Regions from separate parts of the Paenibacillus sp. 8b26 genome, predicted to be linked through region 2. Evidence: riboswitches for the same ligand, from Rfam matches in the RefSeq annotation. Region 2 holds a riboswitch; each other region holds the start of a gene.
The links. Region 2 has a riboswitch for cyclic di-GMP ahead of ACQ4MX_RS12680 (collagen binding domain-containing protein). Riboswitches for the same ligand answer to the same signal wherever they lie in the genome.

Region 1: it holds a riboswitch for cyclic di-GMP, as region 2 does, so the genes downstream of both, ACQ4MX_RS08040 (glycosyl hydrolase) here and ACQ4MX_RS12680 (collagen binding domain-containing protein) in region 2, are expected to answer to the same signal.
Region 3: it holds a riboswitch for cyclic di-GMP, as region 2 does, so the genes downstream of both, ACQ4MX_RS27715 (amino acid adenylation domain-containing protein) here and ACQ4MX_RS12680 (collagen binding domain-containing protein) in region 2, are expected to answer to the same signal.

What each region holds. Positions count from the first base shown of each region.
Region 1 covers NZ_CP192445.1:1,783,062-1,789,133, forward strand. The annotation lists gene ACQ4MX_RS08035 (hypothetical protein) at 1-1,480, opposite strand, end outside; gene ACQ4MX_RS08040 (glycosyl hydrolase) at 1,530-3,155, opposite strand; cyclic di-GMP riboswitch class I at 3,136-3,216, opposite strand; gene ACQ4MX_RS08045 (sugar phosphate nucleotidyltransferase) at 3,370-4,746, opposite strand; gene ACQ4MX_RS08050 (hypothetical protein) at 4,894-5,049, opposite strand; gene ACQ4MX_RS08055 (UDP-glucose dehydrogenase family protein) at 5,351-6,072, opposite strand, start outside.
Region 2 covers NZ_CP192445.1:2,757,258-2,763,329, reverse strand. The annotation lists gene ACQ4MX_RS12685 (class D sortase) at 1-375, opposite strand, end outside; gene ACQ4MX_RS12680 (collagen binding domain-containing protein) at 481-4,005, opposite strand; cyclic di-GMP riboswitch class I at 4,233-4,313, opposite strand; gene ACQ4MX_RS12675 (AraC family transcriptional regulator) at 4,366-5,247, opposite strand; gene ACQ4MX_RS12670 (hypothetical protein) at 5,774-5,917, opposite strand.
Region 3 covers NZ_CP192445.1:5,971,320-5,977,391, forward strand. The annotation lists gene ACQ4MX_RS27710 (aldo/keto reductase) at 232-1,242, shown strand; cyclic di-GMP riboswitch class I at 2,016-2,105, shown strand; gene ACQ4MX_RS27715 (amino acid adenylation domain-containing protein) at 2,237-6,072, shown strand, end outside.

The sequences.
Region 1 (6,072 bases), 970 kb from region 2:
TCCGGTCGAACGCGGCTGCTTGTGGCTGACTGGCCCCGTACTCAGGGTTGTCCCGATGCGTATCGTTCGTACCAAACTCCGTATTCAGCATCTTCTTCTCCAGCCCGTTACTTGAACCGCCGAACGTTTTCAGATTTTGAACAAAGCTGCCTCCACCCTCTTCGTTATACGATTCGCCATAGGCATGTCCATTGGTCAGGTCAGTGACATCCTCCAGTTGCTTACGTTGTGTCGGGTCCCGCTCCCATCCATCCGGATCGCCGCATTTGAGCGTACCTCCGGTTTGGTTTTTGCATGCCTTGGTTGAATAGGTCGGCCAGTATGCCCAGCCCGGCGCAACCGTTTTGAGATGCGGCGCCAATTGCTTACCTTCCGTATTCAGCCATTTGGCCACAGCCAAATTGACCGCTTTCGAGCGGTTAAACAATCCAGGTTCATTATCTACTTCGTAATATTGCAGGTATGAACCATATTTTTTTACATAATCGCGCAATTTTTGCTTGGCCGTCTCCGGCAGGGAGCCGTCTTTTTGCAGCTTGATATCGCCTGTATACAAATACAAAGCTGACGATTGCATATTGTACTGCTTCAACGTTTGGTAGTAATCTCCCACGTCTGTGCAGGCCTTGTTTACATTACTGGCACAAGTGACTCTCATGACATTGCCGCTATACGCAATTCCCAGCCATTTGAGAACATATGGTAAATGTTTAACTGCACCCTCATCATAATAAAATTCTTTATTATTGACATTCGTTCCGGTCAGTATATATTTACCGTGTATCGGCTCGGTCGCAGGTGAAGCTAACGTCTCCAAGCTCAAGTCATCCCAAGTCCACCACACATTTTTATCTTCAGCAGAGGAGCAGTATAGGCAGCGCGCTGTCTTTAGCTTGAGTACGTTAACACCGCTTTGCAATTGCTCTTTAGGTATATATAGCTCGTAATTGCTTTTGAAATTATATGCACTGCCTGTGCCGGCAACCCCGGCAATCTGAATGATACCGGACAGCTGATGATTTGAAAATACAGCCATTTGGGGAACGGCTTTGCCCGCATCCAAAATCCGCACACGGAATATCATCCCGTTGGGAGGAACCTGATCCAGCTTGTACTGGAGTGACAGTTCAGGATTCATGGACGCATTTAAACCGGGAGGGATATCTCCACTGCTGAGCAATACCGGAGCCGTTGTACTCCCTGCTATGGACATCGCTGATGATGTTCCTTTTGCAGACGACTCGGTGGAGGCCACCGAAATATTGACATTGTCCTTACCGACCACACCTTTAAATTCTGCTGAAGAGTCATCCCGCTGACCGAACTTCCATACCGGACTGGCCGCCGCTACTTTAATTGTCTGAAGTTCTTCACTCTTTGGAGGCGTATGAATAAACCAGGCGATCAGCGCTATAGCTGCGACCCCCAGTAACCCGGCCAATACTACTATATACCTTTGGGTCAACCATTTTTTCATCATTGTGCTCCACCCTCTCTCCTCAAAATTTTTGGCGGGGAAAGAGTATATATCAAGGAAGAAACAAAGCGTTGCCGGGAATTACCGCTTTCGCTTCATGCTGACTTTCCCACATCAGACGTGCCATTGCGTCGCCTTTTTCATCATAATATTCAACTTTCAGATCTGCTATTTTGCCTGCTTGCAAGGTAATGCTGCCCTTGCGTTCAGTCCAGCTTTGTTTGAACCAGCTATCAATAATCAGCTTGCCGTCTATCCATACACGAATACCATCATCGGATATCGTGGTAAACGTATAGGTCTCACTGTATTGTGGCTTGATTTTGCCCGTCCAGCGGACCGAGAATTGATCAGCCTCCACCTTGGGATCAGGCGAGGCGGCGCGCCAGTTATAATCCAGCTTACTATCTGTGCGAACCAAAACAGCGGTGCCGTCCAGATTCATGCTGTTAAAATATTCACCCCGCAGCCCGTTCGCATAGACCATATCCGGAACGGAAGGCGGGGCTGGTTTGCTTACCACTGGTGGAGCCGGAGCCGAGCCGTTTTGCCCCGTATCCGGTACGGTCGGTGACTCCACCTCAGGTTGTTTCATCGCAGCCAACCCTTTTTTCACGTCATCCCGCGTCAAGCTCTTCGAATTATTCATATAATCCTGAATCTGATCCGTCGTGTTATTTTCGGTGAGCATCTTGCCCCAAGTCATGGAATACACCCATTTGGGCTGAGCCTGCATGACCTCGGGACTCGGCATCTCACCGTGTTCCCCAATGGCAATCGGCTTATTCCGTGCCAGTCCGAGCAGTCCTTCGTAATGGCTTTGCTTAAAATCATTGTTGTAAATGTCTACAGCCAAGATATCCACCTTGTCATCCCCCGGATATTTCGGGGTATATGGGACGGTGTACGAACTAGGCGCATTCGGACTCCATACCCACAGCAGATTGTTCAGTTGATGCGTGTTTACAAAACGGTCATACATGATATTCCATAGCTGATTGAAATTGTTCTTGTTTCCCCACCAGAACCAGTCGCCGTTCATTTCGTGGTAAGGTCTCCATAATACCGGAACACCCGCATCACGAAGCTGCTTTAACGATATAGCGACCTTATCCAGATCGGCAATGAGAAGATTATACTGCGTAGTGCCCGGCGTCACGTATTTATTGAACTCCGCCTGGCTTATTTTCGCCTGCACATTGGCCCAAGTCAGTGGCCTGCCCGGCAACGGTTCATGATAAGTCATCGTAACTATGCCGCCATCTCTACTCCAACGTATAGCGCTATCGACGAGATTTTTACGTTGTGCTGCCTCCGTAGCGGCGGACTGGCCGGAGATGGCTCCCATCTCGTAGCCATGTACACCAGCATACGCCTTACTGATTTTTTGGACCTTGTTGCTTAATTCATCCGGACTTTCCAAATAATCATGTTGACCTGTGACCATTTTTTTCCCCGAGATGCTGATCAAATAGCTGTATAGTTCACGGGCCTCAGCAGAAGCGTCCGAATTAACAGGCTGTAATGTGGCAGCATTCGCCACGGACAAAGATTCACCAAAGCCGACGGGCAACAAAGAAAAAAGCATAACAACGGGGAGTACACTGCGTATCCATCGATTCACAGGGGTAAAATAGGGGCTCACTCTCGCTCTTCCTTTCGGTAGCCAGGCTGCCATCCTTACGGAAGGCCCTTTAGCTTTGCGTACCTGCCTTTCAACAGGGCTGCGTTTATCGTGGAAGGAGTTTGGATTCCTTCTTATCCCTAAGTATCGACTTTTTTTTACCAAAATTTAATAGGTCATGTTCATGAGTTTACAGATTTTCGTGTATTTTCGACAGTTTGGGCTAAATAACTTCATAAATGAGTCTTTTTTCATCTTTACGAAATATTTATGAAATAAACTTGTGACGGGAAATTTCATCCCAATCCATGCAAAAGCGGACAATATCCTCTTCAACCAGCTCAGAACCTGTCTGCACCTCGATTAATTCCACATCAGTCACGGCCAAAATGCTATGCTTCGTCCCTTCAGGAATGCGAACCACATCACCAGCCTTCACCTTGTGCAGCTTTTCATTCAAAATAATTTCCGCTTCACCGCTAATGATGGTCCAAATTTCACTCCGTTTGAAATGAAGTTGGTAGCTGATATTTTTGCCTTGCAGCACACGGATTCGCTTAGTCAATACCTCATTGCCCTCTTCATACTTTACATAATCCACTACCCGATAATGTCCCCAACGGCGCTCTTCGTACATTGGTCGCTGATTATGTGCTTTGAGCACTTCCTTGATGCGCGGACTTTCTGCCTTATTAGTCACAAGGATGCCATCCGGGCTGGCAGCTACGATCAGATCATTCGTTCCAATAATCGCCACGGGAATATCCAGTTCATTGATGAGGCTCGTATTGACACAATCCTCTGTTACTACACCTCTGCCCACTTGCTGATGGGACATTTCTTCCGTCAAGGTGTTCCAGGTACCCAAGTCCTTCCAGAAGCCATCATACGGAAGAACAACGATATCCTTTTCCTTCTCAACTACCGCGTAGTCAAAGCTGATTTTTTCCAGAGAAGAATATTGCTTTTGCATTTCTTCATAGTTCAGCGGCAATCCTTTGGATGCCAAGATATCAAGCAAATAACCTAATTTGAATGCAAAAACCCCGCAGTTCCATAGAGCATTGCGTTCAATCAGACGCTCCGCCTGCTCTCGGTCGGGTTTCTCTTGAAAATGGCTCACTTCACGGTAGCCTGTGCTACCTTGTGTAGCATCGTTTTTCGGTATAATGTAACCGTATTTCTCAGAAGGATAAGAAGGGACAACCCCAATTAACGCAAGCTTGCCTTCACTCTCCTGAAGGGTATGCTCCAACTGGGCGACGGTAGCAAAGAAAGCATCCTCTACATAGGGGTCTACCGGCAATATAGCAACAATTTCATCGGGCGAAACACCAACGATGGAATATAGATAGGTCGCTGTCAACGCAATGGCGGGAAAGGTATCTCTTCGTTCCGGCTCAACAATGATACGCGTATCCTGCCCAACCTGACTCTGAATCATTTCGACCTGCGCTCTCCCTGTTGCAATGAACGAGGATTCAGACAAGCCGTTATCCCCCAGTTGTCTCCACACCCGTTGCACCATCGACTCCGAATTTCCCTCCGGACTCTCCAGCACCTTCAAAAATTGTTTGGAACGGGAATCGTTGGACAAAGGCCATAATCTTTTACCGGAACCACCAGACAAAAGTACGAGCTTCATAACTCTCCACTTCCTCTCTATAATTTGGGTAGGTGATCGGATGGAGCACGGTTGAGTAGCCCGCTACGGGATGGATTTGATCTTACGATCGCTGTTGTCGTGGGATTCTTCGGATTGAATAAGACATCCAGAGGTAAGAATCCCACGTCAAAGGCGACCGCTCCGCTTCTCCAGATTCAAATCCATCCCTGCGCTACTCAAATATGCATCATGCCGATCATACCTTTTATTGCAAAAGGCACGACCGGACGATTCATGTCCGGTCAGCCTGTAAAGACGCTCACGCGCTCGGCGCAGCCGCATGGCGCTTTGATCCGAAGGAGCGGCTTCACTGAGCCGCTCCTTCGGATACGCCCTTCCTACCTCCCCCCATAAGGTGGGAGGTTAAAAATTGTGACTCCATGCGGTAAAAGCAGCGGAGCGGGCAGAATTGTTCTGAAGAAGCGTCAGCGTTTGCCTTTATCCCCGGATTTTAACCTTTGAATGTTTTATACAATCAAGAAAATCCGGGGGTAACAGCAATCGGAAGAACAATCTGCACGCGTAGCGCCTCCAACACCACCACAGTCACTTTTTAATGTTTCACTTTTAAATCCATCACTTTTTAAGCTTCCACCTTGTCTCTGTTCCACCCACTCATCCGCGGACGACCCACAGAGTAGTATTCCAGCCCGGAGCCTTGAATCTGCTCCTCAGTAAATACGTTACGACCGTCAATCAGGACTGGCTTGTGCAAAATGGAAGACAATTGCACGAGATTGACGTTCTTGAACTCTTCCCAATCGGTCAGCAGGCAGACCGCGTCGCTTCCTTCGGCGGCTTGCTGCGGGGAGGAGCACCATACAATATTCGGGTGATCCACGCGCTCCTTGAATTTTTCCATCGCAATCGGATCATACAGCTTCACAATAGCGCCTGCCTGGATCAGCGTTTCGACGATTTCCAGTGCCGGAGCCTCGCGGATATCGTCTGTATTCGGCTTGAAGGCCAAGCCCCAAATGCCAATCGGCACGCCATGCAGTTGACCCAGCGATTCGCGCAGCTTGGCTACGATCATGAAACGCTGGTCGGTGTTCACCTCGACCACCGATTTTAACAGCTTAAATTCATAGTCTACGTTACCCGCAATTTGGATGAGCGCATTCGTGTCTTTCGGGAAGCAAGAGCCCCCGTACCCGATCCCTGCTTGCAGGAAAGAGGACCCGATTCGTTTGTCCATCCCCATACCGTCAGCCACACAGGTGACATCCGCGCCCACCTTTTCGCAAATATTGGCGATTTCGTTGATAAACGAAATTTTGGTCGCCAGAAATGCATTGGATGCAT
Region 2 (6,072 bases):
CATATGTACAGCTGCATGCCTCATATTTTTCCGGGTCGCGCCTTCCAGTACAGGCAGCTTTAAATCTATACGACTCATGCGAATGGTGGCTATGGGGGTCTGTTGATCTTCAGTTTCAATGGGTTCAGGGATTGGAAAAGCTGCTTCTTGTTGTGCATCGCTGACCGGGATTTCCGCAAAGCGAGTGGACAAGCGATCATAGTTGTTTATCAGACCAGGATTCCATATCGCCTCGCTTTTTTCAGGTATTAGCTCTGCTGCTTTTAATAGCTCGTTCTGTTCTCGATCCTCGTTCCATTCTCTGGCTGTCGGAAACAAAATCATGAGTATGCCCAACATGATAAACATGTAGGAGAGCTTATGCAGCCTCGGCAATTTCAACACCCCCTAAGCAATGTGTGACGTATACATACTTATTAAAAAAATCCCTCATTCCTGGTTAAAGTAAAATGAGCCGGGAATGGGGGAAGGTAATGGCTTTTATTTTTTATGCGTCCGTCTGAATTTCAGCAATACGCCCCATATCATCATGGCTATGCCTGTCAAATAAAACGGAGCCGGGCTGCTTTCACCCGTTTGGGGCAATTGATATACCTCAGGTGTATCCTCTGGGTCTTCCGGTTGTTTCCCCGGGACCTTGAGACTGATCTTAGGTTTAGGGTCTTTCGTCTCCACAGGAGGAGGCGGATCTTGATGAGGCTCGACAATAGGTAACTCTGGCGGTGCTTCCGGTTGATCCTGATCCGCTGGTGGCGGTTCAGGTGCAGGCTCTTCCTGTGGAGGGGCTCCATCATCCGGAGTCTTCGATACTGCTGGAGGAACGACTGTAGACGGCGTATCAGGTATTTTGGGATCGTTGTCGTGCTTTTTGCCACCGCCCCCCGGATTGGTAGGCGTTCCCGGTTCGTTCTTCTTTTCTTTTTTGTTTGTGACTACCATTTTTTTAATTCCAGAGCTTTGCTTAAGGGTTGCATCTATTTTGATTTCGAGCTTGCCCTCGGTTATTTTGTAGCCCTCAGGGGCCGCTAATTCTTCTAAAATGTAATCATCATGCAGCAGCGAGGAAAAGATGACTTTTCCGTCTGCATTGGTGGTCTGAATGAGCGGTGCTCTTTTTTGAGCTTTATCGTAGAGCGCAAACCGCGCTCCGGGCAGCACTTTACCGGGAATATCCTGATCCACCTTGGTCAGCTCCAGGCTTTCGGTCACGCCCCCGCCGGAACCGGAGCCGGAAGAAGTCCGTACGATAATTTCCTGACTGGTCTCCCGCAGCTCTGTTGTCAACCGATCCCCCTCAAAGGAGACCTTGTTGCTCACTTTGGCTCTGTCCTCAGCGTTGATGAAGGATTGATATTCAAGAATAAAGGCAGAGGAAATGTCCTTGGCGAAAGCAAGCTCAAAGGTTTGCTGACCTTGAGGGTCTGTCTTGATGCTCAGCTTGTAATCCAGATCCCGGACCAACTCGGTGCCTTTGCTGGTATTTCCGTTGGCGGCCATCACAGTGGAGTACAAATGAAAAGAGTCCTCAATTAAAATCTGATTGCTGCTGGGCTGATCCACAATTTTCGCGTTGGACACATGGGACTGTCCTTCGTTGATACGGATGCTCCAGTCGATCTTATTCCCATTTTGCGTACCGATCTTGGCGACATATTCTCCGCCATGAGGCACGTTAACCTGGGCCGTCCATTCGGAGACTATTTTTTGTCCGTCCAGTAGCTGGGCTTTGTTGTGAATTTCCTTTTCGATCAATTCTCCTTCCAGCGAGGTTTGAAAGGTGATCCAGTAAGGGGTCTGTATCTGATCCTTGAACTGGACACGCAGTTCATTACCATTGTGCTCGGAGGGAGGAATAATGGTGTATTGATCTGCCGGGATTTCAGCCCCTTTTTGTACGCCATCCCACCATCCCAGCAGGACCATATCGTACACTTTTACGGAGCCGGGCAATAGTTTTTGCCCTTGCAGCAAGGGATCTTTTACTTCCGCCTGGTTTAAAGTCTTGCGATTGTAATTGGCCTTGATGTCCCATGTGATGAGCTTGGAGGTGGGATTGTAGCTGCCTTGCTTGCTCCCGTTCCGTTGGGTCATATAGTCCGGCCAGATCGGGCATTCCACTTCAGCCGATGAAGTTTCCCCGTTCTCGTACTGATACTCTATAGTGGATTTGTTGCGAAACTCGGGCTTGGTCGGATCTGTTTTCCAGTCATTATTGTAGGTGGTTGTGTATTTGATCGTATAAGCTTCTTGAATGGTTTTATGAAAAACGACCGTAAATCCTTGTCTGTAATCCTGTGATAACGGAACTAGATCATAATCTACTGGGGCGTGCAGTACCTTGGTTCCGTCTATACTTTGGATTTTTAGGGTGTCCGGTAACAAGGCCAGGCCGCCATTAGGAAACACATCCTTGATGACAACATTTTTCATGTTGTAAAGATCAGTATTGATGGTAACGACCCAAGGTATGATTTTGGTGTTGTAATTGGGCGTGTCATAGACTTTAGTGATGACACCGCTTTTGATTACCGTAGACGCATCCTTTTCGACTCCATCGGAGGTTACGATATTTATAATTTTTTCATTTTCATAAACGCGATCTCTGGCTTGTGTCTGATACCGTATGGTGTAGGCTGAATCTACGTCAATGTTGAATTGAAGATCGAAGCCGTTACGGTCGGGAAAGCTACTGACAGGGATGGCGGTGTATGCCCAAGACGGGAGTTCTTCCAGTGTATTTCCCTTAAATACCTTCAGGGAGCCGGGCAGCCAGTTTTGGGTTCTGTTAAAACGATCTTTCAAGAAGGCTTTTTCCTTAGGAATCTTTTTCTCGCCAAAGTTATATTTTATAGCCCACGATATCGTTTGCGTGACAGCATCATATTTCTCCACTTCTTTGGACAAAAATGCACCACGTTCCACCTGCACGGTAGCGGTAGCAGAGACATTCTCTATAGCATCTCCTGAAAGAGTCGCGGTGTTGGAAAAACGGGTTTCGTCGCCAGTAATGCGTGTGAAGTATTGCACCTGATAGGCGCTGCTAATACTGTCGTCTTGAAAACGAATCACAAACCCGGTGCCCGCCTGATCCGCTTCGATCGTATATTTACTCTCATTCACGGGGTCCCGAACGACGGTCGTGCCGTCAATATTCACTTGCAAATGATATAGCCGGATGGAGTCTCTTACGAGCTCCAGCCCTGAAGGAGTCGGGTCTGTGATGAGGGCATGCTTTACGGTGTTTAGCTGTTTGTTCACATTAATGGTCCAGTCGATCCGGCTCGTGCCATCCGTTTTCCCTTGCTTGCTCAGGGTTGGCCCTGACGGCGGCTTGACATTCACGATGACCGTTTGGACCCCGCCTTTAATCGGAATCGCAATAATGATCTCCGTGCTGCCTTTTACTGTTTCTTTCGTGAACTCGGTCTTGATTTGCAGCTTGCCGCTGACATTGGAATGGTGCTCTACATAATCGTTGAAGGTCATAATGACCTTGCCTTGACGATCCACGGTGAAAGTACCTACGGTTCCGTCAGTGGACACTAATGGAGATGAGATATCGGTATAAATGGCAAACTGTTGCGGCAGTTGAAAGGTGAAGGTATCTCCTGCTTTATAGGTATTGTCGGGAAGCTCCCATTCATAGCCCAGTTGAATGGCTGCCCCGATGTCCAACTGGCTGCCCGGATTGTATACTGCGTCAATAACACGCCCTGTCTCATCCGTCAGGATCAGCTTGGTTAATATGCTCTCCTGGGTTGTTCCCTCCTGAGTTGTTGGGCCTACTGTTGCCTGCACGATGGGGGTTGTATCGGAAGGAGCCTCAATGGGCGGTTCAGGGTTTGGGATACCGTACACAGTATCCGTAACGGTCTGGGCAGAATCGGTTACGGCGCTTTCCGGTAGTTCCGGTACCGAAGTATCTGCGTAAGCCAGCGTTGCACTGAAAAAGCTCTGGACAATGAGCAATAACGCAATGATCATGATATTTATTTTTATTCTCATGTTTCAAGTAATTCTCCTATTCATCGTAATATGGCCATTCTTCGGCGGATATGGTTCTCCCCTTCCCCTCCTTCTTGTCCGAAATTAGTATATTCAGCATGCTAGGCTTACATGACTATCCCAACAGAAAAAAGCCCTGATCATAGCGATCAAGGCTTTTCTTCAAGAGTGGACATATGATGTTGTCGTGTATTTATGTAAAAAAGACATAATAAAAAGCTCGTTCAACCGGTAGCTGGCTGCCATCTTGGTAGGAAGGCCCTATAGTTTTGCGTCGCTGCCTTTCGACAGTTTTGCCGTTATCCTGAATAGCTTGTACGTCTATCGCTCTATCAAACTGGACTCTTGTGACATTTCCATTTATAGCTTGGAACGGTTACCCCATTTTTTGCGGAAGGAATGCGGTGTTTCTCCTATATGTTCTTTGAATAAGTTAATAAAATGGCTCGTATTAGGAATCCCTACGTACCGCGCGATATCTACAATGGATATGTCACTGGTTTTAAGCCAGCCCTGAGCGGCTGTGATACGAACATTAATGAGATAATCAATAGGAGAAAATCCGATCTGTTTTTTGAAATTTTTAGCCAAATTGAACTTGTTTAACTCGAACATGTCTGCCAGCGAATCCAGCGTAATTCGTTCACTATAAGATTGATCTAAAAATTGCTGGACCCGGCGTACTTCGCTGATAGTATCCGTATTCGCGTGCGGATACTCATAGGGATGCTGTAAAACGCATGTAAGCAATTCACCGATGAGTCTAGACGTCAGCAACTCAGAGGAGAGGCTTCTGTCAGACTGCCCGCATATCAGGGTATGCAGCTTGTTTAATACGATAGATGGATTGTGTAATGATATGACGGGCTTATTGTGCTTGGCAAATTGTTCGTAAAAATTCTCGATCAGGTTGCCGTACAGATATAAACTGATGAACTCCCAAGTTTCATGACCGCTGATACCATATTGCACATACTCCTCGCAATTGACAAAAAACAAATCATGAGGATTCAATATGTATTTCTTCTCGCGGTACTGCAATTCTCCTTTTCCAGACAACGTAAAGACGAGCAAAAAAGAGGTGAGCTCCTTACGTTCCATCCTAAAAGCAGATGTTTTTTGGAAATAGCCAATTTCCTGTATATATAAAAGGGATTGCTTGGCAAAAGCAGAAGGAGTACGTACAATAACGACTGGATCACCGTTCCAGAGACTCCCGTTGTTTTTTTGGTCTGTTGTCATATCCAATTCCTTTACAAAAAAGCAATTTTATTAAGCAGAGTATTGTGTGTTTACCAATATATAATGGCTGTTTACACATGATTTCCTATTTATAAAAGTTTATTTTATCACATCGTATATGTCCAGATAGCAAATAATATTTGTACAAATTATGGATGCTTTATTTCTCATGGGTATTTAACTTGATAATCCCTATGAAGAATGTGGATAATACTAAAAAAATCTGGGGATATCATGGGCTCAAGTCCTTTCTGGGGTGAATTGCAGGAATTGTGCAAAAAGGTATCTTATGCCCATTCCACTTCCCAGGGCACTTATCCTTTCGGTTTAAGAAATTTGGGACTTCATTCAGAGAAAATGGTTCATAGGACTTATCTCTAGGAAAATAATCTTGGGTCCAATGTTGTGATTTTGTTCACGAACATGTAGAGCCAAAAGACAGATAAATGCGGATATATGCATACAAAATTACGCAATAAGTGAGCCCTCTTCATTGCGCAATTTTGTATTCGTTATATAAACTACTTTAGGGAAAATGAACCAAGAAGTTGAAGTTGTCCCGGTCTGCTCCAGCGCGTTCGTTGCGGTTCAGCCCATCAATCTGGGCTAAGTCTTCCGCAGACAGCTCGAAATCAAACACGTTGCCGTTCTCAATAATTATGCCCAGCAAGCAAACACTTCCTCGAATGCGGCTAATGTCGATTCGTAGCCCTGCTGGTATTCCATATTTTGATAGTTCATGAAGAATCGGCTTTTATACTGAGGGAATTACGCTATACCAGCTAATAGCTTGTCAAGCGGCGTCTTCGAAAAGCTTCTTGACAG
Region 3 (6,072 bases), 2.9 Mb from region 2:
ACTTGTATAACATTTTATTAAACATTTGTAAGCTTTCAACCGATAAAACAAATAAGGGTTATGCAAAAGTATTTTTTTAGGTAGTTTATAAAGCAGACTCTATGCATAGCGTTCAAAAAACTTTCCATAGCGGACTGTGCAAACCAGGAAGAAAAGTTGTGTTATGTGCTTTAAAACGTGAAGGCAATCGTTTCACATGAAAACTTTTTTACGGGAGATGATGGAAGGATCGTGGAAGAGAAAACGGTAAATGTGGCAGGCTCACTGCAATTACGTAAGCTGGGAAACTCGGATTTAAAGCTGTCACCGCTGGGGCTTGGGTGTTGGCAGTTTAGCAATGGAAAAGGGATAGTCGGGAAATTCTGGCCAGTGCTGCGGCGGGAGGATATACGGCAAATCGTTCAGACCAGTTTAGAAGGTGGAGTTAATTGGTTTGATACCGCCGAAGCATACGGTGGCGGACAGTCTGAGCAGCTACTGGCCGGCACGCTGAATGAGATCGGGGGACCGCTCGCGGAACAGGCGAATATCGCTACGAAATGGTGGCCGGCCTTTCGGACCGCAGGCAGTATCACAGCAACAATTGATGAACGTATTCGCCATTTGGATCAACGGACGATTCACCTCTACCAGGTGCATTCGCCTTACTCCTTTGCTTCGGTTGGCGCCGTAATGAATGCGATGGCTAAACTGGTTGGGCAAGGAAAGATTAAATATGTGGGCGTAAGCAACTTTTCCGCGCAACAAATACGTGAAGCCGATCGTGTGCTGCGTGAACACGGCCTTCGCCTAGTTTCGAATCAAGTGAAATACAGCCTACTCGACCGGAGAATCGAACAGAACGGAATTCTGGACACGGCAAAAGAGCTTGGCGTGGCGATCATCGCATACTCTCCGCTAATGCAGGGGATCTTAAGTGGAAAATTCCATAATAATCCGTCTCTGGTCAAGTCGATCAAGGGTCCGCGCAAGTGGACGGCGGCATTCCGGGATTCGGGGCTGCGGAGATCGAAGCCACTAATTGAAACATTGGAACAGCTGGCTCAACAATATAACGTGACGCCAACGCAGATTGCCCTGAATTGGCTGATTAACGCTCACGGAGAGAACGTATTTGCGATACCTGGGGCTTCAAAAGTACATCATGCTGTGGAAAATGTGAAGGCGATGCAGTTTACCTTGACAGCCAGTGAGATTGAGATGGTCAGCCACGTTTCCAACCAAGTGCTGAAATCAAAGTGATCATGGCTCAAATAGTGGAATATTCCGTTGGAAAATGAACTTCGCCGGTACGCTGTCTAACACCTCCATGACTAGGACGATATTGTCCATGTGCGCTCCTTGACGCTTGGTTGACATTAATGCTTCGTTCGCAGGCGGAAGAATGGCATGCTTCTTCCTTGCTAAAGGTTAGGCGCGACATTTCTTGTAAGGACATTCTTTTTTTCGGCGTGACTATGTGCTATGACTGGCCCTTGGATATATCCTCCGCAGTTACACTCCAACTGTCAGTCACTTCTCGTGTACACTCACGTCGCTATTTTCGGCAAAACATCGAATGCGAGAAAAGCTTTGGAACGTCATTTGTGTCGTAACCTCATAGAATATCGCATGTGAAAACACAAATATTAAAAACTTAGAACTAATTGACAAAATAAGATATTTTTCATATGATACAATTAATTTTATTAATTTCATATATGTACCAATATTAAGGTGTATACTAGGCGGATCACAAATCCATCATTTAAAAAAAGCTAAGCGGCTAAGTTGTGCAGGTTGGTATCTTTGAATCTTGGGAGGGGGGGATGAGAGAATTAAGTAAATTGAACTGGAGTTGTCGGACGACAGGAATTTAGTAGCTCGCTCTAATATATCAATCAGCATCTAACAACGTATTGTAAATATCCATAAAGGTAAAACGTTTCGGAAATTCAAGGTCAGCTCCTACCGAATGTAGGAGGAAGAAGCATAAGATCATGTTCAAGAGATGTAAAAAAATATACTTATTTATTTCCCGTTAATCGTAATCACCTCGAAAGTGGTGGACACAAAGCCATGGGTCTAAAGCTGGATTAAACAGCCATGATTGCCAGGTTGCCGAAGGAAACCGGGCGAAGTCTGCTGTCTGTTCCTGTGCTTTTTATATGGGAACAGGCTTCTTTTATTTGCAGCGGGAAATGATTGGGCTTGCAGAGTAGAACGCATGAAATGATTAACAACAGGAGGGGATTTTATGCAAACGAGCGTAATAAGTGTCAAGGAGTATCCGTTAAGTTCCTATCAGAAAGATATATGGTTCGAACAGTGCATGTACCCTGAAAAGCCCATTTACAATATCGGTGGGTATGTTGAGGTTAAAGGAAACCTGAATACAGCTATTATTAGGCAGTCCATGCAGTTGTTAATCAGACAAAATGATTCTCTGAGTGCCCGTTTTATTGATAAAAAGGGAGAGCCTTATTTAACATTTTTGCCGGAAGCTGACTATGAAGTTCCGTTTCATGATTTTTCGGTGAAGGAAAATCCAAATTCTTTTTGCATCAACTGGATGAAAAATGAATTTTTAAAACCTTTTCAACCAGAGGACTTCTATTTTCAATTTGTTTTGTTGAAAGGTGCTCCGAACACATACTTCATTTTACTTAAAGTTCATCATTTGGTGATCGATGGCTGGGGATTTGCTCTCTTAATCAGTCAACTGTTTGACAATTACAATAAATTGGCGCAAGGAATTGGCGAAATGAACAGAACGGTCTATTCCTATGCTGATTTTATTTCCGATAATCAGAATTATCTGAATTCTCCGGCCTTTTTAAAAGACAGGGCGTTCTGGCAGAACAAATATCTGACCATTCCCGAGCCTCTGCTGAGCAGAGGCATGGATATCGATGATGGTGACGGCGATTCCGTTTGGAGTGATCGACGAACCTTAACGATAAACAAGGCGTTATATAATCAAATGATTGAATTTTGCAAGGAGGAAGGATGCTCGTCGTTCCATTATTTTTTAGGCATACTGTTCCTGTATTTCAGCAAGATTTGCAATCGGAACGAAATGGTGATCGGCGTCCCGGTTTTTAATCGGAGCAAAGCGAAATATAAGCAGACTATGGGACATTTCGCCAACGTGCTGCCGCTGCGGATCAGCCCCGAGAAAGATATAAGCTTCAAAGAACTGATTAAGAGCATCCGACGTGAGCTTATGCAATGCTATCGACATCAGAAGATGTCTTTCGGTGAAATTTACCGGGCGGTTTACGAGAATAGCAATGAGAAAGGCAAACTGTTTGATATATCGCTTTCTTTCGAAGAACAGGAAACGAGAGAAGCATTGATCGGCGCAGCAAGCCGGATTGTAAGTATGCCGCATCATCATGAAAGAAATGCACTCAATCTCCTGATATGGGGACAAGAAGGTGAAGCGGATGTAGCCGTTAATTTTGACTATCAGATACAGGCTTTTGAAAGATTCATCCCCATTGGGAACGTTATCTCCCACTTTGAATATTTGTTTGCTCAAGTCATGGAGCAAAGTGAAACTCTTATTTCGCAAATCGAAATCGTGCCAGAGGAAGAAAGGAGTACGCTAGTTCGCGGCTTTAACCATACAGAGGTAGAATATCCGAAGGATCAAACGATCCACGGGTTGTTTGAGGAACGAGCGGAGCAAAGAGCAGATCACCTGGCTTTGGTCTGGGGAGAGCAAACGCTGACCTACCGGGAGCTGAACGAGCAGGCGAATCGGCTGGCCATTGTCTTGAGAGAGCGTGGAGTGAAGCCGAACGATATCATCGCCATCATGGCGGAGCGTTCCATGGAAATGGTCATAGGCATCCTGGGAACACTCAAAGCGGGCGGCGCCTACCTGCCGATAGATCCGAATTATCCGGAGGAACGGATTCACTACATGCTGGAGGACAGCGGCGCGTCCATTGTACTGACGCAAAAGCATCTCCGGGACAAGCTCACCTACCACGGGGCAATCATGGACTTGGATGACGAAAGCCTGAGGTATATAGAGCTAGACCGTGCCAGTCCGGAGCCTGTTAACAATCCGGAGGATTTGGCTTATATCATTTATACCTCGGGATCTACGGGGAAACCCAAAGGGGTCATGGTAGAACACCGGGGAATCATCAACCTCCAGCATTTCTTCCAGGAACAATGGGGCGTGGATGGATCGGACCGGATGCTGCAATTTGCCAGCAGTTCGTTTGATGCCTCGGTTTGGGAAATGTTCACGATTTTGCTGGGAGGTGGAACGCTGTATCTGGTTTCGCGAGATATTATTAATAATCTGAATGAATTTGCACGCTTCATGAACGAAAACCAAATTACGATTGCGCTGTTGCCGCCTACCTATCTGGCTGGGATTGAGCCGGACAGGCTGCCGACGCTGAAAAAACTGGTGACAGGCGGATCAGCGATTACCAAAGAGCTGGTAATGCGGTGGAAGGACAGCGTGGAGTATATGAACGCCTATGGTCCGAGCGAATCGAGTGTAATTGCAACCGCGTGGATGTACCGGGAAGAGGAAATGGGGTATCCATCGGTACCGATTGGCAAACCGATTGCCAATACTCGAATTTACATTATGGATACACATCAAAAGCTGCTGCCGCTGGGAGCAGCCGGGGAAATGTGCATTGCGGGAGACGGATTGGCCAGGGGGTATCTGCACCGGCCGGAGCTGACGGCGGAGAAGTTTGTGGCGAATCCTTACGAGGCTGGAGAGAAGCTGTACCGTACGGGCGATCTGGTGCGCTGGCTGCCGGACGGGAATATCGAATTTTTGGGAAGAATCGACGATCAGGTGAAAATTCGGGGCTTTCGCATTGAGCTGGGAGAAATCGAAGCACAGTTGCAAAAGCATCCGCTTGTCCGGGAAGTGGCGGTGATCGCTAGGGAAGACAAGCAAGGCGAGAAGTATCTGGCGGCGTATTTTACAGCAGAGGGCGAACCGGGAGCGGAAGAGTTGCGGGAACAGCTTATGAAGGAGCTGCCTGATTATATGGTGCCGTCCAGCTTTATGCAACTGGATGACATGCCGATGACTCCGAGCGGAAAAATTGACCGAAGGGCATTGCCCGAGCCCGATCTGAGCGTGAATGCAACGGAGGAATATGTGGCACCGAGAGACAAAATAGAGGAGATATTGGCTGAAATATGGGGAAAAGTCCTGAAAGTCGAACGAGTAGGCATTAAGGATCACTTTCTGAATCTGGGGGGAGATTCTATTAAAGCCATCCAGGTCGTGTCCAAGCTTCACGATTATAAGCTAAAGCTGCAACTGAAGGAACTTTTTGACCATCCTGTGATTGAACAATTGAGTGCCTATGTACAATCTGTCGAACATACTGCTTTTCAAGGAATGGTAACAGGGGAAATCATGCTCACGCCCATTCAAAGCTGGTTTTTCGAGCAGCCTTTTGCAGCAAAACACCACTTCAACCAGTCTATTCTGTTACATAGGAAACAGGGCTTTGACGAAAAGGTGTTAAGAAAAGTGTTCGATGGCTTGGTGGAACACCATGATGCTTTGCGTATTGTAGTGCGTGAGAAGGCGGGACAGGTGGTTCTGTTCAACCGGGGCACGGAAGGCGAACTATATTCGCTGGAGGTAAAGGATCTTACAAATGATGATATATATGATAGCTCCGTAAAGGAAGAAGCCGCCCAGCTTCAGTCCCGCATGGATTTAGAATGTGGACCTCTGATGCAAGCGGGCTTGTTCAAAACAAAAGACGGTGACTATCTGTGCGTAAGTATTCACCACCTGGTGGTTGACGGGATTTCTTGGCGGATTCTTTTTGAGGATATTTCTACAGGATACCGACAGGCAGAGAAGGGTGAAGAAGTCACATTCAGAGGGAAAACGGACTCTTTCCTGGCATGGTCTGAACAACTTTATACGTATGCCGGCAGCGGGGAGCTTCTGCAAGAAATCACGTATTGGTCCGAACTGGAGCAGAATGAAATCAAGCCAATTCCCAAGGATCATTCCGTTCATGGCAGAACATATATGGATAGCGATCATATCGAAATCGTGCTGGATGAAGTCCAAACCGC